2 regions of the Shinella sp. 838 genome follow, and region 1 is predicted to be linked to the other one. Evidence: riboswitches for the same ligand, from Rfam matches in the RefSeq annotation. Region 1 holds a riboswitch; the other holds the start of a gene.
The links. Region 1 has a riboswitch for S-adenosylmethionine ahead of P9A16_RS13110 (O-succinylhomoserine sulfhydrylase). Riboswitches for the same ligand answer to the same signal wherever they lie in the genome.
Positions count from the first base shown of each region.

Region 2: another riboswitch for S-adenosylmethionine. It lies ahead of metA (homoserine O-acetyltransferase MetA); the one in region 1 lies ahead of P9A16_RS13110 (O-succinylhomoserine sulfhydrylase).

Region 1 is NZ_JARSBQ010000003.1:320,021-331,538, forward strand. It holds gene P9A16_RS13090 (aspartate aminotransferase family protein) at 1-381, shown strand, start outside; gene argF (ornithine carbamoyltransferase) at 461-1,372, shown strand; gene P9A16_RS13100 (Hsp33 family molecular chaperone) at 1,575-2,567, shown strand; gene apaG (Co2+/Mg2+ efflux protein ApaG) at 2,585-2,977, opposite strand; gene P9A16_RS13110 (O-succinylhomoserine sulfhydrylase) at 3,104-4,288, opposite strand; SAM riboswitch at 4,332-4,410, opposite strand; gene P9A16_RS13115 (2'-deoxycytidine 5'-triphosphate deaminase) at 4,573-5,682, shown strand; gene P9A16_RS13120 (ABC transporter ATP-binding protein) at 5,869-7,020, shown strand; gene P9A16_RS13125 (ABC transporter substrate-binding protein) at 7,034-8,266, shown strand; gene P9A16_RS13130 (carbohydrate ABC transporter permease) at 8,358-9,302, shown strand; gene P9A16_RS13135 (carbohydrate ABC transporter permease) at 9,295-10,107, shown strand; gene P9A16_RS13140 (amylo-alpha-1,6-glucosidase) at 10,110-11,518, shown strand, end outside.
Region 2 is NZ_JARSBQ010000008.1:122,624-134,141, reverse strand. It holds gene trxA (thioredoxin) at 1-894, opposite strand, end outside; gene P9A16_RS22275 (prolyl-tRNA synthetase associated domain-containing protein) at 952-1,461, opposite strand; tRNA gene P9A16_RS22270 (tRNA-Gly) at 1,682-1,756, shown strand; gene P9A16_RS22265 (helix-turn-helix domain-containing protein) at 1,828-2,838, opposite strand; gene P9A16_RS22260 (methyl-accepting chemotaxis protein) at 3,177-5,084, opposite strand; gene P9A16_RS22255 (aldose epimerase family protein) at 5,226-6,242, opposite strand; gene P9A16_RS22250 (GNAT family N-acetyltransferase) at 6,340-6,792, opposite strand; gene metA (homoserine O-acetyltransferase MetA) at 6,796-7,719, opposite strand; SAM riboswitch at 7,780-7,857, opposite strand; gene P9A16_RS22240 (hypothetical protein) at 7,959-8,204, opposite strand; gene P9A16_RS22235 (ABC-F family ATP-binding cassette domain-containing protein) at 8,335-10,164, opposite strand; gene P9A16_RS22230 (thiamine diphosphokinase) at 10,168-10,827, opposite strand; gene clpB (ATP-dependent chaperone ClpB) at 10,973-11,518, opposite strand, start outside.

The sequences.
Region 1 (11,518 bases):
CACGGCTCTACCTATGGCGGCAACCCGCTTGCCATGGCCGTCGGCAACGCCGTGTTGGACGTGGTGCTGGAAGACGGCTTCCTCGAGCATGTGCGTGATGTCGCGCTCGTCTTCCGCCAGGGGCTGGCCGCGCTGAAGGATCGCTTCCCCGATGTCATCGAGGATGTCCGCGGCGAGGGACTGATGCTCGGCATCAAGGCAAAAATCCCGGTCGCCGATCTCCTGAAGGGCGTGCGGGCGGAAAACCTGCTTGCCGTGCCGGCCGGCGACAATGTGCTGCGACTGCTGCCGCCGTTGACCGTGACCGCGGAGGAAGCGCGCGAGGGGCTTGCCCGCATCGAGCGCGCTGCGGAAAAACTCACGGCTGCCAAGGCCGCATAGGCCTGCAGCGCCGTGCGTCGTGATGGCGCGCCAGGGGCGCTGCAGCCACAAAAGGATCCCGGGACAGACAGGACATATCATGGCCAAGCATTTTCTCGATCTTTCCGCCGTTTCGGAAAGCGATCTTCGCGTCATCATGGACGATGCGCACACGCGCAAGGCTGCCAGCAAGGCTGGCACGGAAGCCAAGCCGCTTGCCGGCAAGATGCTTGCGATGATCTTCGAGAAGCCCTCCACGCGAACCCGCGTCTCCTTCGACGTCGGCATGCGTCAGCTCGGCGGCGAGACGCTGTTCCTGTCTGGTACGGAAATGCAGCTTGGCCGCGCCGAGACGATCGGCGACACGGCGAAGGTCCTGTCGCGCTATGTCGATGCCATCATGATCCGCACGACGGACCATGCACGCATGCTGGAGCTTGCAGAACACGCCACCGTGCCCGTCATCAACGCGCTGACGGACATGACGCATCCCTGCCAGATCATGGCCGACATCATGACCTTCGAGGAGCATCGCGGCTCCACCAAGGGCAAGACCTTCGCCTGGACGGGCGACGGCAACAATGTGCTGCATTCCTTTGTCGAGGGTTCTGCCCGCTTCGGCTACAAGATGAAGATGGCCGTGCCGATGGGCTCCGAGCCGGACGACAAGATCCTGAACTGGGCGCGCGACAATGGCGGCGACATCCTGCTCGGCCATGATCCCGAGGCGATCGTCGACGGCGTCGACCTCGTCGTCACCGACTGCTGGGTGTCGATGAACCAGGAGCATCGCGCCCGTGGCCACAACATCTTCCAGCCCTACCAGGTCAACAAGCAGCTGATGGAGCGCGCCGGCAAGGATGCGCTCTTCATGCACTGCCTGCCCGCCCATCGCGGCGAAGAGGTGACCGACGAGGTGATCGACGGCCCGCAGTCCGTGGTCTTCGACGAGGCGGAAAACCGCCTCCATGCGCAGAAGTCGATCCTCGCCTGGTGCTTCGGCGTCGTCTGACGCTCATCTTGAAAAATGCCGCCAGCGGCACGATCTAGGGGCCATCACGGAGCGTCGCGAGGCGCTTTCTCTGGCGCATGCCTGCCCGGTGTGGAATGATCGGGCAAGAGCGAGCGCGATATCACGGTAGAACGCCTGTCGGCAGCAGGCCGGGCCCATGGCCTCGGCGGGGCCGAAGCGTGCAAGGAGCAGAATGATGATGATGGCTGAAAATGCCCTGAAACTCGGTGAGCCCGGTTTTACCGGCGATGACCATGTCCTGCCGTTCCAGGTGGATGGCCTTGATGTGCGCGGCCGCGCCGTGCAGCTTGGCCCGATGCTCGACGGCATTCTCGGTCGGCACGACTATCCCGCGCCCGTCGCCCGGCTGCTTGCCGAGGCGATCACGCTCACCGTGCTGCTCGGCACCTCGCTGAAATTCGAGGGCAAGCTGATCGTCCAGACGAAGGGCGACGGCCCTGTCGATCTGCTGGTGGCCGATTTCTCTGCTCCGGAAAATGTCCGCGCCTACGCCCGCTTCGACCAGGCGGCGCTTGATGCTGCGATTGCCGCCGGTGCAACGGAGCCGCACGAGCTTCTCGGCAAGGGTATTCTCGCCTTCACCATCGACCAGGGCGCGCATACCCAGCGCTACCAGGGCATCGTGCCGCTCGACGGACATACGCTGGAGGAGATCGCCGGCGTCTATTTCCGCCAGTCGGAGCAGATTCCGACCAAGGTGCGCCTCGGCGTTGCCGAACTCTACGACCGCGATGCCGCTGGCAAGGCGCGCCATCGCTGGCGAGCGGGCGGCATGGTCGCGCAGTTCCTGCCTCAGGCGCCGGAGCGCATGCGCCAGGCCGATCTTCCGGGCGGCGACGGCGAGGAGGCCGGGCACAAGATCGCCGATGACGACAACTGGGCCGAAGCCAAGGCCATGGTCGAAACGATCGACGCAGACGAGCTGACAGATCCCAATGTCGGCACCGAACGGCTGCTGTTCCGCCTTTTCCACGAGCGGGGCGTGCGCGTCTACCAGCCGCAGCAGGTCTTCGACCGCTGCTCCTGTTCGCGCGAGAAGCTGAAGGGTGTTCTGGCCGGTCTCAGTGCCGAGGAAATCGCGCATACCGCCGACGACAAGGGCGAGATCGCGGTCACCTGTGAGTTCTGCTCGACGACCTACCGCTTCGAGGCGGCGGAAGTCCTGCCGCAGTAGGGGGATTTTCTCCGCCCTCAGTTGAGGGTACGCGCCTGCCCGGGCGTATCCAGTGAAAAGGCGGGAATGGCGACGTCGAAGGCTTCGCCGTTCTCCGCTTCCATGCGGTAGCGGCCGAACATGATGCCCGAGGGTGTTTCGAGCGGGCAGCCGGAAGAGTACTCGTAAGTGTCGCCGGGGCGCAGCACCGGCTGCTCGCCGATGACGCCGGGGCCGTTCACTTCATCGACCTGGCCGTTCTGGTCGGTAATGTGCCAGTAGCGTGTCATCAGCCTGACGGCGACGTCGGAATGGTTTGCGATGACCACCCGGTATCCCCACACATAGCGGCTGTCGTCGGGGTCGGACTGGTCGGCCAGGTAATACGGCTCTACGGTCACTTCGATGTCGCGGGTCAGCGCACGATACATAGGCAAGCCTTGAACTGATTAGCTTCTGCTATTCTACACGAATGTGGTTTCGTCAAGGATAAGCAGAGAAAGCACCGGCCTCCTCGGCCGGTGCTTCCGTATTTGTCCATCGCTCTGGCGAAGGGCTCAGGCCTTGACCCTGGAAAGTGCCCGCGTGAAATCCTCGAGCAGGTCTTCGCTGTCCTCGATACCCGCCGAAAGGCGCACCGTGCCGGCCGAAATGCCGAGCTCGGCGCGCGCCTCGTCGGTGAGGTTCTTGTGCGTCGTCGTCGCCGGATGGGTGATGAGGCTCTTGGCGTCGCCAAGATTGTTGGAGATCTTTACGACCTCCAGCGCGTCCTGCAGTGCGAAGGCCGCGTCCTTGCCGCCCTTCAACTCGAAGCAGACGAGCGTCGAGCCGCCCGTCATCTGCTTGGCGATGATGTCGGCCTGCGGATGGTCCTTGCGGCCCGGATAGATCACGCGGGCGACCTGGCTCTGGTCGGCGAGGAAGTCCGCGATGCGGCTCGCATTCTCGGTTTGCTGCTTGACGCGAAGCGGCAGCGTTTCGATGCCCTTCAGAAGCGTCCAGGCATTGAACGGCGACATGGCCGGGCCCGTGTGGCGGAAGTAGTCGTGCAGGTTCTCGTCGATCCACTGCTTGTCCGAAAGCACCACGCCGCCAAGGCAGCGGCCCTGGCCGTCGATATGCTTGGTGGCCGAATAGACGACGACATGCGCGCCGAGCTCCAGCGGCTTCTGGAAGAGCGGTGTCGCAAAGACGTTGTCGACCACGACCTTGGCGCCGATCTGGTTGGCGAGTTTGGCGACGCCCGCAATGTCGATCACTTCGAGCGTCGGGTTGGTCGGGCTTTCGAGGAAGAACACCTTGGTGTTCTTCTGGATGGCCTTTTCCCAGTTGGAAAGGTCGCGGCCGTCGACCAGCGTGCATTCGATGCCGTATTTCGGCGCGAGCGTCTCGACCACCCAGCGGCAGGAACCGAAGAGCGCACGGGCGGCCACGATATGGTCACCGGCCTTGAGCTGGCAGAGGATTGCGGCGGTAACGGCGGCCATGCCTGACGCGGTGGCGCGCGCATCTTCGGCGCCTTCCAGCATGCACATGCGCTTTTCGAACATGTCGTTGGTCGGGCTGCCGTAGCGGGCGTAGATGAAACCGTCGGTTTCGCCCTTGAAGCGGGCTTCGGCCGCCGCCGAGGTGTCGTAGACGAAGCCTTGCGTTAGGAAGATTGCTTCTGCGGTTTCACCGTGCTGGGAACGGGTGGTTCCGCCGTGAACGAGTTGGGTGGCCGGGCGCCAGGACTTGCTCATGTGATCGTCGCCTTCAAACAAAAAAACCGGCCGCAAAAGCAGGCCGGTTTCGAACCCGGCCTTTTTAGCTACTTGTTTTACGTGGCTGCAAGCCGGCCGGCCAAATCACCACGGGATAATCTGCTAATACTGCGCCCCCGCGCTTGCGTCAATTGGCGGCATTTGGTTTTGTGCGGGCCTTCCGGGTATTGTTCCGAAACGTGGGCATCGGCTTTCGGAAGAAACGATACGAAAAGCAGGCGGCCGGAGCATCTGGCCCGCTGCTGTGACGGGACGGTATGACGATGAGTGGTTCTGCAACGCGCAGCACGGGCATTCTGGCGGACAGCGCCATTCGCGGCTTGTTCGAAAGTGGCCGGCTGAAGAGCGAGGCTGCGCTGGATGACGACCAGATCCAGCCTGCAAGTCTCGACCTGCGGCTCGGCGCAAAGGCTTTTCGCGTCCGGGCGAGTTTCCTGCCGGGGCCGTCCCACCTCGTTGCCGACAAGCTCGACCGGCTGAAGCTGCACGTCATCGACCTCACCGACGGCGCGGTGCTGGAGACGGGTTGCGTCTATATCGTGCCGCTGATGGAAAGCCTCGACCTGCCGGCGGAACTGGCGGCTTCCGCCAATCCGAAGAGCTCCACCGGCCGCCTCGACATCTTCACCCGCGTCATCACCGATCGCGCGCAGGAATTCGACAAGATTCCAGCCGGCTATTCCGGCCCGCTCTATCTCGAGATCTCGCCACGCACCTTCCCCATCGTCGTGCGTCGCGGTTCGCGTCTGTCGCAGGTACGCTTTCGCAAGGGCAATGCCCTGCTCGGTGAAAGCGAGCTGCTCGCCCTCCACGGCACGGACACGCTTGTCGCCAGCGAGACGCCGAACGTCTCCGGCGGCGGCATCGCGCTTTCCATCGACCTCAAGGGCACCGGCCCGGACGGGCTCATCGGCTATCGCGGCAAGCACCACACGTCCGTCGTCGATGTCGACCGCAAGAACCAGCATGACATCTTCGATTTCTGGGAGCCGCTGTTCAGCCGCGGCCGCAACGAACTGATCCTCGATCCCGACGAGTTCTATATCCTCGTCTCCCGCGAGGCCGTTCACGTCCCGCCGCTCTATGCCGCCGAAATGACCCCCTTCGATCCACTCGTCGGCGAATTCCGCGTCCATTATGCCGGCTTCTTCGATCCCGGCTTCGGTCATGCCCCGGCGGGCGGCTCCGGCAGCCGCGCCGTCTTGGAAGTGCGCAGCCATGAAGTGCCCTTCATCCTGGAGCACGGTCAGATCGTCGGCCGCCTCGTCTACGAGCACATGCTCGGTGCACCGGAAGGCCTCTACGGTTCCGGCCTCGGCTCAAACTATCAGGCGCAGGGCCTGAAGCTGTCGAAGCATTTCCGCGTCGGATAACGCCGCTTTCACAAGAGCTTGCGCCGGTCGTATTGTGGCCGGCCCCCTGCCGTGACCATCGGTCCGGCAGGGTGTTTCTCGCATTTCATTTTCTGCTTTACAAATTAAATTAAACGTTTTTATTATGATATAAACGTTTAACAAGGGCTGAGGAGCCCGGACGTTTCGCCGACAGGGAGGACGCCGTTGGCATCGATCCGCATCGAAAATCTCCGAAAAGGTTTTGGCGCTCTGGAGGTGCTGAAGGGTATCGACCTTGAAATCGCCGATGGTGAATTCGTCTGTTTCCTCGGCCCCTCGGGCTGCGGCAAGAGCACGTTGCTGCGCTCCATTGCCGGTCTCGAGGAGCTGGATGGCGGCGCCATCCGCCTCGGCGAGCGCGATATCACCCATGTGCCTTCCGCCAAGCGCGACATCGCCATGGTTTTCCAGAATTATGCGCTCTACCCGCATATGAACGTGCGGAAAAACCTCTCCTTCGGTCTCGCGCTGAACGGCATGAAGCGTGACGAGATCGACCGCCGCGTCGAAGGCGCCGCGGATATCCTTCGCATCAAGGAGCTGCTGGCCCGCAAGCCGCGCCAGCTCTCCGGCGGTCAGCGCCAGCGTGTCGCCATCGGTCGCGCCATCGTGCGCGAGCCGAAACTCTTCCTGCTCGACGAGCCGCTGTCGAACCTCGATGCGGGCCTGCGCGTCACCATGCGCGTCGAGCTTGCCGCGCTGCATGCCCGTCTCGGCGCAACGATGATCTATGTGACGCATGACCAGGTCGAGGCGATGACGCTCTCCGATCGTGTCGTCGTGCTCGACAAGGGCAAGGTCAGCCAGTTCGGCACGCCTCTGGAGCTGTTCTACCAGCCCGCCAACCTCTTCGTCGCCGGCTTCATCGGCTCGCCGCGCATGAATTTCGTGGAGGCGGAGGTCGCGAGGCAGGAAGGCACGCACATCACACTGTCGGGCGGCGGCCTGAAGCAGCCGGTCGTCTTCGAAGCCGACGCCACCCCGGCGATTGCCGGCAAGGTCACGCTCGGCATCCGGCCGGACAGGATCGAGATCGTCCCGGCCAGTGAAGGGGAGCTTGCCGGCACTGTGCGCCTCGTCGAGCGGCTCGGTACGGAAAGCCACGTCCATCTGAGCCTCGAGGACGGCCGCGACATGACGGCGGTGGTGCGCGGCACGCATCCGGTCGCCAACGGCGAAACGGTCCATCTCTGCCTGCCGCCGCAGCATTGCTACCTGTTCGACGCGGAAGGCCGGGCAGTGCACCGCCGCCTCGACGCGGAGACCGAGGCGCTCATCGTCAAAGAAAAAGGGGAAGCGGGTCGCCTGACCCGGTAAAGGAGGAAATGGAATGAGGAAGAACACGACAGTCATCGCCGGTTCGCTGGCTGCCTTCCTGCTGGCGGGCAGCGTGTCGGCGCATGCCGAAGACGTGCTGCGCTTCGCGACCTGGGATTCCGACGAGAGCCTTGCCATCCAGCAGGCCATCGCGAAGAAATTCGAGGAGAAGCATCCGGGCGTGAAGGTGCAGGTTGAGCCCTATGCCGATGGCTACGACCAGAAGCTCGTCGCCGCCTTCGGCGCGGGCAGCCCGCCCGACGTCATGTATATGTGGAACTTCCCGCAATACTACACGTCGCTGATGCCGCTCGACGATCTGATCGCCAGGGACGCCGCCGAGATCAAGCCGGACGACATTCCGCAAGGTCTGATGAACACGACCCGCGTCGAGGGCAAGACCTATGGCATGCCGGCGGGTTTCACGACCCAGGTCGTGTTCTACAACAAGGACATGTTCAAGGCGGCGGGTGTCGAGGAGCCGAAGGACGGCTGGACCTGGGACGATCTGCGCGCCAAGGCGGCGAAATTCCGCAACAAGGAGAACAAGGTCTACGGCTTTGCGGTCGACGCGAAGCCGGATCCCTATGATTTCGAACAGTTCCTCTGGTCGAACGGCACGAAGTACATCTCTGACGACGGCAAGACGATCGATGGCAACATGAACAGCGAAGCGGCGGTTCAGGTGCTCGACATGTTCGGCGACATGGCGAAGAAGGAAGAAGCTGCCACGCTGCATGTCGGTGACGACACGTCCGGCGATACGCTCTTCAAGGGTGGCAAGATCGCTATGTTCCAGAGTGCCATGTGGTCGAAGTCGGGTATCGATTCCGCCGGCTTCAGCTACGGTGTCGCGCCGTTGCCAAAATTCGGCGACAAGCCGGCCCATTCGGCGCTCGGTGTTTCGGCCATGTCGATCGCGAAGGATGCCAAGCAGCCGGATCTTGCCTGGGAGTTCGTCAAGTTCTTCTCCTCGCCGGAGGCGGTCGCCATGCGCACCAATGACCTTCCGGTCCGCACCAGCGTGGCGGAAGGGAAGGGCATGACCAAGGACCCGGTCTACAAGCCGTTCTTCGATATCCTCGCGACTTCCAACACCGAGACACACGCCTTCCTGAAGAACCGGAACTGGGGCAAGGTGCAGGACAACCTCGCCCGCGCCATCGAGGCGACGATGATCGACCAGGGCAACGCCAAGGCGCATCTCGACGACGCCGTGAAGCGCTCGCAACGTTTCCTGAAGTAATCCCGCCTCCTTGCTGTCCCCTTCTCTCTACCGGGAGAAGGGGCAGAAGGCGCCCTTTTCGTTCCAAAGCGAAGTCCCGGGGGAGTGAAACGTGACCATTGCTACAACCGTACCCGAGGTCGTGCAGAAACGGCGATCCGCCTTCTCGCGCCATCTGACGGCCTATTTGTTCATTTCCCCGTGGATCCTGGGTTTTTTGTTTTTCACCCTCGGTCCGCTGCTCTTCTCGCTCACCATGAGTTTTCATGACTGGCCGGTCGTCGGCGAGCGCACCTTCATCGGCTTCGACAACTACCGGACGATGCTGTTCGACGACCCGCAATTCTGGGAAAGCCTCTGGATCACGGTGAAGTTTGCCGCGATCTACGTGCCCTTCAACATCGTCATGTCCTTCCTCATCGCGCTGATGCTGCATCACGCGACCTTTGCCAGCGGCTTCTTCCGCACGGCCTTTTATCTCCCGAGCGTCATTTCCGGCGTCGCGCTGGTGACGATCTGGAGCTGGATCTACAGTCGCGAATATGGTCTCCTCAACTTCATGCTGTCGCTCGTCGGCGTGGACGGGCCGAACTGGCTCGGCGAACCCGGCCTTGCCATCGTCGCCATCATCATCGCCAGCCTCTGGGGGTTCGGCGGCACCATGCTGATCCTGCTGACGGGCCTGAAGGCCATTCCCAAGGAGCTTTACGAGGCGGCGACCGTCTCCGGCGTGCCGGGCTGGGCACAGATGCTGTTCATCACTTTGCCGATGCTCGGTCCCATGCTGCTCTTCACCTTCATCACCTCGATCATCGCCGCCTTCCAGCAACTGACGATCGCGCTTTTGATGACCAAGGGCGGCCCGCTCGGCTCCACCTATTTCTTCGCCATGTATATCTACGACAACGCCTTCAAGTATTTCGACATGGGCTATGCCGCCGCCGGCTCCTGGGTGATGTTCCTCATCGTGCTGGTGCTGAGCCTGCTCGTCATGCGCTGGTCCTCGGCCTGGGTCTATTACGAGGGCGAAGTGAAGGGAGGCGACCGCGATGCGTAAGACGCTGCTCTACTCCGCGCTGATCCTGCTGTCGGCGCTGTTCATCGCGCCCTTCTACTGGACCTTCATGACGGCCGTCAAAAGTCAGGCGGACCTTTACCAGTTCCCTCCGGTCTTCTGGCCCTCCGAATGGCACTTTGAAAACTTCTTCATCGCCTGGAACAAGCAGCCCTTTGGCACGTACCTCACGAACTCGCTGATCGTCGTCACCTTCTCCACCATCGGCCAGCTCATCTCGTCGTCGCTCGTCGCCTACGGTTTCGCGCGCTTCCGGTTCCCCGGCCGTGATCCGCTGTTCATCCTGCTGCTCGCCACCATGATGATCCCGTGGGATGTGAAGATGATCCCGCTCTACATGGAGTTCAACCTGCTCGGCTGGATCAACACGTTGAAGCCGCTCATCGTGCCCGCCTATTTCGCCGATGCCTTCTTCGTCTTCCTGCTGCGCCAGTACATCATGACGGTGCCGGTTGAAATCGACGAGGCCGCGCGCATGGACGGGGCCAATGCCTTCGATATCTATTGGCGCATTCACCTGCCGCTGATGATGCCGGCGCTGGTGTTGGTCGGCACGTTCCACTTCATGAATGCCTGGAACGACTATCTCGGCCCGCTGATCTTCCTAAACGACCAGTCCATGTACACGCTCACCCTCGGCCTCTCCATGTTCAAGGGCCTGCATGAGGTGGACGTGACATCGATCGCGGCGATCACCGTCGTGCTCTGCCTGCCGCCGCTCGCCCTGTTCTTCCTGGCGCAGCGCTACATCATGGACGGCGCCGTCGGCTCCTCGGTCAAGGGGTGACGATGCTCTTCGACATCGACCATATCCCGTTCAGCCGAAAGGGCCGTTTCCTCGCCCTGTCGATGATGGCGGTGCCGGGTGGCGAGGGTGAACGTGCCCTACACCTCCGCTTTGTCGCTGGCGGCGACGAGCGTCCCTCGCTCGGCCGCCTCTGCCGGGTGGCGTTTTTCGATGCGGCCGGCAACCCGGCGACGCCGATCTTCGAACTCGCGCCTGAAAAGCTTGTCGCGCGGATCGGCAAAGGCGAAGTCGCCTTCGTCATCGGTGAGGGCGAGCGGCTACACGTCGCCGGCGTCGCGGCCGGTGTGCGCTTCCACCTCGAAGGCTCGCGTTACGATTACGTCTACCGCACGCCGCAGGGCGAACAGTGCCTCGTCGCGGCCGTCGAAAACGTCAAATTCATCCCGCGCACCGTCACGGGTACGCTCGACGTCACCGGCGCCTGGCAGCGCGACCATTCGGAAAAGGTGAGCTTTTCCTTCTCCGGCAAAACCTTCGAGGCCAGCGTCGATTTCTTCCGCACGGTGCCGTGCACGGAGCATCCGGGACGCTATGGGGATGCGCTGGCGGGCGCATCGGCGGATTTTGCCGGCTGGCGCACGCGCATGCCAATAGCCCTCGCCGGGCAGGGGGAGGCGCACCGTCTCGCCAGTTACCTGCTCTGGGCGAATGGCGTGCCGGCCGGCGGCGTGCTGACGCGGCCGGCGATCTACATGTCCAAGAACCACATGATCAACATCTGGAGCTGGGACAACGCCTTTTCCGCGCTCGGCGTCGCGGGAGCCGATGCAAGCCTCGCCTTTGACCAGCTCGCCGTCATCTTCGACCATCAGGATGCCTCCGGCTTGCTGCCCGATTACATCAACGACCGTGACGTGCTCTTCGCCTTCACCAAGCCGCCGGTGCACGGCTGGGCCGTCTCGCTGATCGAGGCCGAACATCCCGGCTTCCTGACGCCCGAACGCAAAACCTATCTCAGGGACAAAATCGGAAAACAGGTCGACTACTGGCTCACCCACGCCCGCGCCGGCGAAGGAAACCTGCCGGGCTATTTCCACGGCAACGATAGCGGCTGGGACAACGCCACCTTCTTCACCGAGGGCGGCCCCGTCGTCTCTCCCGATCTGCCGACCTTTCTGATCCTCGCCTGCGACACGCTCTCCACCCTTCTGGAAGACGAGCCTGTCCGCGCCGCCGCCTGGCGGGCGAAGGCGGAAGGTTTGAAAAACCTGCTGATCAAAACCCTCTGGACCGGCGAAACGTTTTGCGCCCGGCTCGCCGACGATCCGCAGCGCGTGCTGCCCGACCAGAACCTCATCCAGTTCATGCCGCTTCTCCTCGGCGACCGCCTGCCGCGCGCGATCGTACAAAAACTCCTTGCCCGGCTAACGGAAGGTGGTTTCATCACCGA
Region 2 (11,518 bases), on a different contig from region 1:
GTCGAAGAACTGCAGAAGCTCGCGGCGCGCGCCATCATCGTCGAAGGCGCGATCGCGCTTCATGACGAGAAGCAGATGATCGGCCGCCGCCTGCCGGTCACCCTCGACATTGCGGATCTTGGCGAGCTTCAGCCGTGCCGCATGGTCATCCGGATCAAGCGCCAACGCCTGCTCGAGCGCGGCCGGATCGCCGAGCTTGCGCGCCTCCTCGATCTGGTCGAGCTTCTTCAGCACGGCCGCAACCGCCGGATCGGCCGCGACGGCCTCCGGCAGGTTGCCGAGGATCTGCCGGGCATTTTCCGGCTGGCCGGCAGCGATCATGCATTCCGCGATGCCGGCAAGGGCAGCCGGATTCTCCGGATCGGCCTGCAGGAGCGCGCCGTAGAGATCGGCCGCGCCGGCAAGATCGCCTGCATCGAACAGGGTCTTCGCCTCGGCGAGCAGCGCCTCGATCTCGGCCTTCTCGTCGGCGCCGGCGGGACCTGCGACCTTGTCGATAAAGTCGCGGATCTGGCTTTCCGGCACAGCACCCATGAAGCCATCGACCGGGCGCCCGCCAACGAAGGCGACGACCGCCGGGATCGACTGGATACCGAGCTGGCCGGGAATGGAGGGATGGTCGTCGATGTTGAGCTTGACGAGCTTCACGCGGCCAGCGCTTTCCCGCACAACCTTCTCGATGATCGGCTGAAGCTGCTTGCACGGACCGCACCAGGGCGCCCAGAAATCGACGAGAACGGGCTGCTGGCGCGAGGCCTCCAGCACGTCGCGCGAAAAATTCGCCGTCGTCGTGTCCTTGATGAGATCATCCGCCGGTGCCGCGCCGCCAAAGCTCGCCGAGACGTTCATCTGGCCGCCATAGGACGATGCGTAGGGGTTGTCGCCTGCACTCATGGGTCTCTCCTGTGGCGCCAAGCGCCTCGATGTCGTGTCTGTGCCCCAGATCGTATGTCAGGCCGTGACTTTCAAGACAAGCGGCTCGTGGCCGGTCGCCTCGATGAAGCGCAGGAGATCCTTCGAGCCGATCGAGGTCGTCGCATCGTTGCGCAGCGGGTGGCCGTTGATCGTGTCGAAAGCCATCAGGTCCGCATCGATGATGATCTTCACCTTGCCGGCCGTGTCGTTGATCACCCCGAAGGCAGTGACGGCGCCGGGAATGACCCCGAGATACTCCATCAGCTTCTCCGGCTTGCCGAAGGAGACGCGGCTCGCGGCGCCGATGACCGAATGCACGGTCTTCAGGTCCACCGTCGCGTGCTCCTCGACGGTCATCAGGAAATAATTGTCCTTCTTGTCCTTCACGAAGAGGTTTTTCGTATGACCGCCGGGAATTTCATCACGCAGCGCCACCGATTCGGCGACGGTGAAGACCGGCGCGTGCTCCTTCGTGCTGTGGGCAATGCCCAGATCGTCGAGAAACTGGAAGAGATCCCTGTCGGTCTTCGGCTGCGCTTCGGTCATTTTCCTGCCTGCCCCGGCTCAATTGATGTCCATCCGCTGATAGGGCTTCGACCGCACAAGCGCAACCGCCTGAAAATCCGGGACTTTGAAAGCCTCAGCATTTTTTTCTGCAAAATCTGACATTTCCCTGTTGCATTTGAAAATCCCTTGGGCCATATACCGGCCGTCGCCGCAACGCAGCGACCTTCGGCCACCAACTACCCCAGGCCGTCGACAATGAGCGGGTGTAGCTCAGGGGTAGAGCACAACCTTGCCAAGGTTGGGGTCGAGCGTTCGAATCGCTTCACCCGCTCCATTCTTCCCAATGGTCCAAAGCCTCGGTTCGCCGGGGCTTTTGTGTTTTCCCCAATGAGAATATCAGCTGGCTCACGGCGATGGTGGCCGGTTTTCGGCGCGCCAGGTGGCGGGGCTGCGGGCGGTGACCCGACGGAATTCTCGATTAAAGTTCGATTTGGTCTGGAAGCCTGATTCGAGCATGGCCGAAATCACCGGCATATCGGTGTCGCGCAGCAGCCGGCAGGCCTCGGCGATGCGGAAATCATTGATGTATTGCGAGACATTCCTGCCGGTCAGACGGTTGATCGCACCGGAAATCTGCCGGGCCGGAACGCTCGCCCGTCGGGCAAGGCGCGCAAGCGTCAGATTTTCGTCACGGAACAGTTTCTGCTCCGAGAGAAGCCGATCAATCCGCTCCATCACGTCTCGGTCCCGCTCGTTCGTCCCGCTACCCTCGTCCCTTTCCTCGGGAGCAGACGGCAGGGCATGGGCGCGTGCTGCGACCGTCGCAGTGACACCGACAAGGAAGAGGACGAGCAGATTGGCATTGCCGACGAGCATCGGCACGTTCTCGCCCCGGCTCCATTCGAAATCGAGCAGTACGGCAATATCGAAAGAGGCAGAGAGGCAAAGCGAACCCGCAGCAATCAGAAGCGCCTTGTGGGCGCCGGCGGCGCCATCGAGCCGCGCCTCGTCCAACCCGTCGGGCCCGGCATAGGCGAGCCGCAGCAGGATGATGGCGTAGCCAACGAAGATGACGACGAGTGCGCCATCGATGAGATAGGGCGCAAACACCAGAAGGGCGAGGATGAGCACCGGCGGCGCAGCATTGAGCCAGGGAATCTCCGCCCGGTCGCGGTGGATCAAGCTCTGAAAGCTCGCCAGCACCAGCGGCGGCAGGCCACCCGCCAGCACGGGCAGGACATATCGCGCCGCCGACACATCATAGCCCCAGCGCAGGCCAACGGCGACCGACTGCAGGATGCAGAGGGCGATCAAGGCCAGAAACGGCCGATTGCCGCCATCCTGCTGGCGCAGGAGCGCGACGAAGCGGGAGAGGAGCAGGAGGGCGACGACGAAAGGCAGGGGAACGAAGAGCACGGGGCAGCACGAATCCGTTGGCGTTGTTGGCGATCATCATGATGCCAATCGCGGTCAAGGGCGACCTCAAACGCGATTGAGGACATGACGAAGGTGCGATCGTGGCGCGGATTTGCTGACCGGGCCTGCAAGCCGAGGTTTCGATATCCGCTCTTTCCCTGTTTCCGGCCCACCGAGCCAGTGCGCAGGAAACATGTGGACGAGCATCACGCCGAACGCAAACAGCGCGAACAGTGCCCTCTGGGGCGGCCTGAAGAAGCCGTCCAGCGCCCCGACAAGGACAAAGGGCCAGGACCGATCCTGGTCGCTGGCCCTTGGGCGTGTGATACGGAAAGACCTTACGCGGCTCGGCGCTGGTAGGTGGCGCTGTCGCGGCCGTCGCCGATGTGGAATTGCGAGAGCGCAGCCTGGAGCTGGGCGGCTTCGTTGGCAAGCACCTGGCTCGCCGCCGTCGTCTCCTCCACCATCGCAGCGTTCTGCTGGGTCATCTGGTCCATCTGGTTGACGGCCGTGTTGATCTCGCCGAGCGCTGCAGACTGTTCTTGTGCCGCCCGGGTAATCGAGACGACATGGTCGTTGACGCGATTGACGAGGTCCTTGATTTCCGAGAGCACGTCACCGGTCGACAGCACCAGCGCCACGCCGCCCTTCACCTCGCCCGCCGAAGCGTTGATCAGCGTCTTGATCTCCTTGGCAGCATTGGCCGAGCGCTGGGCGAGCTCGCGCACTTCCTGGGCGACGACCGCAAAGCCGCGGCCTGCCTCGCCCGCGCGGGCAGCCTCGACGCCGGCGTTCAGCGCCAGGAGGTTCGTCTGGAAGGCAATCTCGTCGATGACGGAGATGATCTGGTTGATCTTCTGCGACGACTGCTCGATGCGCCCCATGGCATCGATGGCGTCCTGCACGATGCCGCCGGACTTTTCCGCGCTGTGCTTGGTCTCGCGCACGATCTCGGAGGCTTCGAGCGCACGGGTCGTCGAGGTCTTCACCGTCGTGGTGATTTCTTCGAGCGCGGCAGCGGTTTCCTCCAGCGAGGCCGCCTGCTGCTCCGTGCGATGGGCGAGCTGGTCAGCGGCGGCCGAAAGCTCGCGTGAATTGCCGGTAATGGTGCCGGCAGTGGAGAGGATGCCTGTCATCGTGCTGCGCAGCGTCAGCATGGCGCCGTTGACATTCGCCTGGAGCTCCGCGAAATCGCCCTGGAAATGGCCGGCCATTTCCTGCGTCAGGTCGGCATGGGAGAGCGAGGCGATCACGCGGCGCACTTCGCTGACGCCCCGGTCGACATTCTCGACCAGTTCGTTGACACCGGCGGCGAAGCGGCGAAGGTCCTCGTCCTCATAGGCCTTGGTGATGCGGCGGGTGAAGTCGCCCGCTGCGGCGGCGGCCACGATCGTGCTGATATTCGACTGCAGGTCCCTGCTCTGTGTCTGCAGGGCAGCTTCCTGCACCTCCATCTCGCGCATATGCGCTTCGTTGGCGCGGAAGACATCGAGCGTGCGCGCCATGGCGCCGATCTCGTCCTTGCGCTCCGTGCAGGGAATGGCGTCGTCAAGCTTGCCGGCCGCAAGATTGGACATCACGCCGGTCAGAAGCTGGATCGGGCGGACGATGCCGGTGCGGGCGAGCAGCGTGCTGAGCAGCATACCCGCGACGATACAGATGAAGGCAGTGGCCAGAAGCACGACCTGCGTCGTCGTCGAGCGCGCGATGGCATCGGCACGCGATTGCGAAAGCGTTTCGGCCGAATGGGTGGTGTAGAGCTTGAGCGCAACGGTAACGGCCTTCTGCCCCTCCAGCGCCTTGTCGAGCGCGGCTAGCATGACGGCACGGTCCTGGCCCTGCGGCGAGCCGGCAACGGCCACCATGGCCCGGATATCTTCGAAATAGGGCGCCAGCGATGCGCGCACGCCATCGAGCAGCTTCGCCTCCTCGGCATCGGCCGTCGAGGCGATCTTCGGCAGGCGGTCCAGCATTTCCTTGGCGCGCTTTTCCGTCTCGGCGGCAAAGTCTGCGGCGTTTTCCGGTGCAAGCGCCAGTTGGTAGGTCATGCGGCTGATCGCGATGACGTCGATGCGCAGGTCCATGGCTTCCCGCGCCACTTCTTCCCGTCCGCCGGTGTCCTGAAACGCCGCGCCGAGTGCCCGCAGACCCCCGCCTCCGACAGCAGCGATCGTGCCGGCGGCGATGCCCATCAACAGCACGAGAAGACCAACTTTTCTGGAAATGGAGAGATCCGAGATTTTCATGGACAACGTCCCCTGAGGGCGACCGGCGCTGTCCTGGCGCGTTCAATCCCGCACAACCCCGCATCATGCCAGGTCCTGAGATTGGTTTTTCAGGCACAAAGGTTTCGATTTTATTGCCTTCCGGCACCACAATCTAGGATTTCACCCCTTACGGAAGATGTAGTCCGTCTCCTGCCGCAACGTTTCACCGGGCCGGAGAACGGCATTCGGGAAATGGCCATGGTTGACGGCATCCGGCCAGACCTGGGTTTCGAGGCAGAAACCGGCGAAAGCCCCGTAGCGGCGGCCCTCCAGCCCCGGGGCGGCCGGGGCGACATGGGCACCGCTATAGAGCTGCACACCCGGCTCGGTGGTCAGCACCGCCAGCGAAACACCGGACTGCGGACTGCGGACCTCGATCACCGGCCGTTTCGCCTGCCGCTCAGACGAGAGGCAGAAATTGTGGTCGAAGGCGATCCCGCCGTCCTGCGTCTGCCGGTCCAGCGGCGTCCATTGCCGCAGATCGAAGGGCGTGCCGGCGACCGCGCGGACGTCACCGGTCGGTATCAACCTTTCGTCAACGGGCAGGTAGTGCTCCGCCGCAAGACGAATCTCATGGCCGAGCGCATCTGCCCCGCCGTCGAGGTTGAAATAGCTGTGCTGGCAGAGGTTGACGGGGGTCGGCGCATCCGTCGTCGCCTCGTAGACGACGGAGAGCACGCCGTCACCGGCAAGCCGGTAAGTGCAGGAAATGGCACAGGTGCCGGGATAGCCCGCGCGGCCGGCTGGATCGATCATCGACAGGGTGACGAAGTCCGGACCTTGTGCGGCAATCTGCCAGTTCTGCCGGGCGATGCCATCGCTACCGCCGTGCAGATGGGTGACGCCGCCTTCGTTGCATTCAAGCCGGAAATCCACGCCGTCGATCGAGAAGCGCCCACCCTTGATACGGTTGGCGCAACGGCCGGGCGTCGCCCCGAAATAGGGCGAGTGGTCGAGATAGCCGGCAAGGTTCTCGAAACCGAGAACCAGTGGCGCGGGATGCCCTTCGAGCCGCAGATCCTGAATGACGGCGCCCCAGGTGAGGACATGCGCCGTCAGACCGCCGCCGACTAGGCGGATACGCTCGACCGGTTCGCCGTTCTCCAATCGCCCGAAGATTTCATTTCCTCTGCCCACACCCGCTCTCCTCCGCTGGTCGCCCGGTCTCGCGCGGCAACCTGCTGCAATTCCCCTCCATTCGCAATCGAAAAGTATGACTTTTCTGTCGCCCTGCTCAGAAGGACTTCTGGTAGATGATGAAGGGGGTCTTGTCGGCGATGCGATCATAGAGCTGGCGCGCCGTCGCATTGAACTCCTGCGTCATCCAGTAGACCTCGGGCGAGCCGGCTTCCCTCGCCTTGGCATAGACGCCCTCGATCAGCGCCCGGCCGATGCCGGAGCCGCGCACGCCAGGATCGGCGAAGAGGTCCTGCAGGTAGCAGACATTGCCGACCGTCCAGCAGGACCGGTGGAACAGGTAATGCGCAAGGCCGACGGGCTTGCCCTCGAGCGTGGCGAGGAGGCCGCGATATTCGCCCTCCGCCCCCTCGTCCGTCAGCCGGGCAAAGGTGGTGGCGTAGATCTCTTCCGGCAGCACCGTCTCGTAGAATGCGAGATAGGCGGTCCACAGGCGCCGCCATTCGCCTTCATCATCCTTGTGCAATGGGCGAATGACGACACCGCTCATGGGTCAGGCTCCTGTTCCGATCTTTTCCAGGTCATAGGACGTGGTCTGGTAGATTTCATTGATCCAGTTGCCGAAGAGCAGATGTGCATGGCCGCGCCAGCGGTTCTGCGGCGGCAACGACGGATCGTTGTGCGGGAAATAGTTCTTCGGCAGCTTGATCGGCACACCGGCCGAGACATCGCGGAAATATTCGTCGGCGAGCGAGGTGGAATCATATTCCACATGGTTGAAGATGTAGAGACGGTTTCCAGCCTGCTCCCGCACGAGGCAGACACCCGTCTCGTCGGAATCAAGCAGGATGTCGAGCTCCGGCACCGCCCGGATATCCTCGATGCGGATCTCCGTCCAGCGCGAGACCGGTACCTCGAAATTATCGGAGAAGCCGTTGAGATAGACCGAGGAAGGCTTGCGATTGTGATGACGGTAGACGCCGAAGGCCTTTTCCTCCAGCGTGTGCTTCGGCACGCCGTGGAAATGGTAGATCGCCGCCATGGCGCCCCAGCAGACATTGAGCGTCGAGTGGACATTGGTCTTCGTCCAGTCGAGGATCTGCTTCATCTCGTCCCAATAGGTGACGTCCTCATAATCCAGCAGCTCGATCGGCGCGCCGGTGATGATGAAGCCGTCGAACTTGCGATGCCGCACCTCTTCCCACGTGTCGTAGAAGGCAAGCAGGTGTTCTTCCGACGTATTCTTCGCCCGGTGGCCGCCGACGCGTACCAGCGACAGCTCGACCTGCAGCGGCGAGGCGCCGACGAGGCGCGCCATCTGCACTTCCGTCTTGATCTTGTTCGGCATGAGATTGAGAAGCCCGATCTGCAAGGGGCGGATATCCTGCCGGATCGCCACCGTCTCGGTCATCACCCGCACGCCCTCGTGAACGAGGGTTTCGAAGGCGGGGAGCGTATCGGGAATCTTGATGGGCATGTGTCACTCGATCGAAAAACAAAAACCGGCCGCAACAGTGTCGCAACCGGCCCACGGAAGGTTTTTCCTCGCGCGGCCCTTTAGCGACTTGTTTAACGTGGCTGCAAGCCGGCCGGCCAAATCACCACGAGGCGTTTAAATAGCGCTCCTTGCGCCACGAATCAATCCATGCCCGGAAACGGGCAAGGCCCGGATGCGGCTGGCATCCAGGCCTTGCTGCTTGAGAGAAGTCGGGCAGCTCAGTAGTAGCTGTAGTAGCGCTTCTTGTAGTAGACCTTGCCGCCCCAGTCGCCGCCCCAGCGATGGCCATAGTGGCCATAGTGGCGCTTGACGCGATAGTGCTTCCTGTAGCCGTGGTGGCCGTGGCCATAGCTCTTCCAGCCGTAGCTCTTGTGGCCGTAGCCATAGTAACCGGCCTCGGACGGGGCGGCGAAGGAAACGGCTGCGACGACGGCGACGACGGCCGAGATGATGAACTTGCGCATGGGACTCTCCTGATCTCTTTCGGGTTACAGGATGAACTCCTCTCATCCAGTGATCAGACTGTCTCATGGACCAGGACGCAGCGCTGTTTCGGATGGAACACGGCGCCGACATCCATGATTTCAAGGTTTCCTAGCCCTCCAGCTCCTCGCGCAGCATCTCCAGCTCCAGCCATTCCTCTTCCATCGCCGTCAGCGAATGGCGCAGCTTCTCCATCTCCGCCGCCAGCTTGTTGAAGGTGGCGGGATCCTTGGTGAAGAGGGCCGGGTCGGCCATCTTCGCCTCGCGCGCGGCGATCTCCTTCTCCGCCTTCTCCATTTCCTTCGGCAGGTTCTCGAGGGCGAATTTCTGCTTGTAGGAGAGCTTTGCCTTACCCTTGCTTTCCGCCGGGGCCGCGGCGGATGACGCCTCGGCGGCCCTCGCCTTCTCGGCCTTTTCCGCCTTGCGTTTCTCCTCGATTGCGCCGCGACGCTGCGCCATCATGTCGGAATAGCCGCCGGCATATTCGATCCAGCGGCCATCCGGGTTTTCCGGGTCGGCCGGCGCGATGGTCGAGGTTACGGTGCGGTCGAGGAAGTCGCGGTCGTGGCTGACGAGCAGCACGGTGCCGGCAAAACCGGCGACGATTTCCTGCAACAGGTCGAGCGTCTCGATGTCGAGGTCGTTGGTCGGCTCGTCGAGGATGAGAAGGTTCGTCGGCCGCGACAGGATGCGTGCCAGCATCAGGCGCGCACGCTCACCGCCTGAAAGGTTGCGGATGGGTGTGCGGGCCTGCTCGGGCTGGAACAGAAACTCCTTCATGTAGCCGGTGACGTGCCGCTGCTCGCCGTTGACGAGCAGTGTCTCGCCGCGCCCGTCCGTGAGATAATGGGCAAGCGTGTCATCGAGATTCAGGTCCTCGCGACGCTGGTCGAGCGTGGCGATTTCCAGGTTCGTGCCGAGTTTCACCGTGCCGCTGTCGGGCTCGAGCTCGCCGGTGAGCATCTTGAGCAGCGTCGTCTTGCCCGCACCGTTCGGGCCGACGAGACCGATACAGTCGCCGCGGTGGACGCGGATAGAGAACGGCGCGACAATTGTGCGCTCGCCATAGGTCTTGGTGATCTTTTCCGCCTCGATGACCAGCTTGCCGGATTCCTGCGCATCGGAAGCGCTGGCCTGTACGCTCCCCTGTGGCCCCTTGTGGCCGCGATAGCGGGCGCGCAGATCGTGAAGCGCACCGAGGCGGCGCATGTTGCGCTTGCGCCGGGCGGTAACGCCGTAACGCAGCCAGTGCTCCTCGCGCTCGATCGCCTTGCCCAGCTTGTGCTGCTCCAGCTCCTCGGCCTCCAGCACCTCGTCGCGCCAGGCCTCGAAATGACCGAAGCCGCGGTTGAGCCGCCGCGACTGGCCACGATCGAGCCAGACGGTGGCGTTGGACACCTTTTCGAGGAAACGACGGTCGTGCGAGATGACGACGAGGGCCGAGCGGGTCGACTGCAACTCGCCTTCCAGCCATTCGATGGTCGGAAGGTCGAGATGGTTGGTCGGCTCGTCGAGGAGGAGAATATCCGGTTCGGGCGCCATCACCCGGGCCAGCGCCGCCCGGCGCGCCTCGCCGCCCGACAGCGACTTGGGATCCTCGCTGCCGTTGAGCCCCAGATGTTCGAGCAGGTAGGTGACGCGGTAGGGATCGTCACTCGGCCCGAGGCCCGCCTCCGCATAGGCCGCAACCGTGTCGTAGCCGTCGAAATCCGGCGCCTGATGCAGGTAGCGGATCGTCGCGGAAGGATGGCGGAAGACCTCGCCGGACTGCGCTTCGGCAAGGCCGGCGGCGATCTTCATCAGCGTCGACTTGCCCGAACCGTTGCGGCCGACGAGAGAGATGCGGTCGCCCGGCTCCACCTGCAGGCTGGCGCCGGCAAGCAGCGGCGTGCCGCCGAAGCTGAGGAAAATGTCGTCGAGTTTGAGAATAGGCGGTGCCAAGGGTCAGGCTCCTGAAAGGTCGTAGGGCCGGGCGATGAGAATGGCGCGGCCGGTCGCAAGCGAAAGGCGGATCGGACCTTCCGCCACATTGGAAATGGTGCGCGACGAACCGAAGGGCAGCGAAAAGTCCTTCAGCGGATAGCGCGCATTGTCGATGGTGAGGCCCGAAAGCGGGGCAAGGCCGAGAATGGAGAAGAGGCTGCCTTTCGGAAGATCGATGGCGCGGCGGCCCGGCAGCAGTGGCCAGGCCTCCTCCTCGCCCGACGTGAGCTTGATGATAGAGCCCTGCTCTTCCAGGAAGACGGCGTGCAGGAGATGCATCAGCGCATGGTCGCTGCGCTCCCCGCCGAGTGCGCCGGCAAGCAGGATAGTATGCGCCCCGCGCTCGGTCGCGACCGCAACGGCAAGCGCCCCGTCGGTTTCGTTCTTGGCAGCGGGATAGGGCTGGCGCTCGACCTGCGGCCAGGCGGCGACAAGCTCCGGCGAGGTCGAATCGAAATCGCCCACCCAGAGTTCGGGCACAACGCCGAGGCTTTGCGCGTGCCGCATGCCGCCATCCGCCGCAATAACGCGCGCGCCCGCCACGTCCGCGCGAAGACGCGGCGTCACGGCGAGTGCGCCTCCTAGAAGGACGACGAATTTCGGGTCTGTCGATACCGGCATGGTCATGGCTGATGCCCTTAGCGCATGTTCCCCAGAAAGGGAAAGATTTTGCATTCGAAGACAGGGAGCAGCCAGCAGGAGGGACATGAAACGCAAGAAGCGCGGGCAGAACCCGCGCTTCGATTTTATAAGGATCGTAGCCGTATCAGGCGGCGTTGCTCACCGCGGCGCCCCGCGGGGAGAAGAGCAGCCGGTCGGAACCGGCGGTCACCTTGACGGTCGAACCGTCGGGGATGTCGCCGGCGAGGATCTTTTCCGCCAACGGATCCTGAAGATGCTTCTGGATCGCGCGCTTCAGGGGGCGTGCACCATAGACCGGATCATACCCCTTTTCGGCCAGCCAGTGCACAGCCTCCTCGTCAAGGTCGAGAACGATCTTGCGATCGACCAGGAGCTTGCGCAGCCGGGCCAGCTGGATATCGACGATCGCGCCCATTTCCGACCGCTTGAGGCGATGGAACAGGATGATCTCGTCCACCCGGTTCAGGAACTCGGGCCGGAATGCCATCTTCACCACATCCATGACCTGGTCGCGCACGCTGTCACTGTCCTCGTTCTCGCCGAGCGCGGTAAGATATTCCGCGCCGAGATTGGAGGTCATGATGATCATCGTGTTGCGGAAGTCCACGGTGCGGCCCTGGCCATCGGTCAGGCGGCCGTCGTCGAGGACCTGCAGGAGCACGTTGAAGAC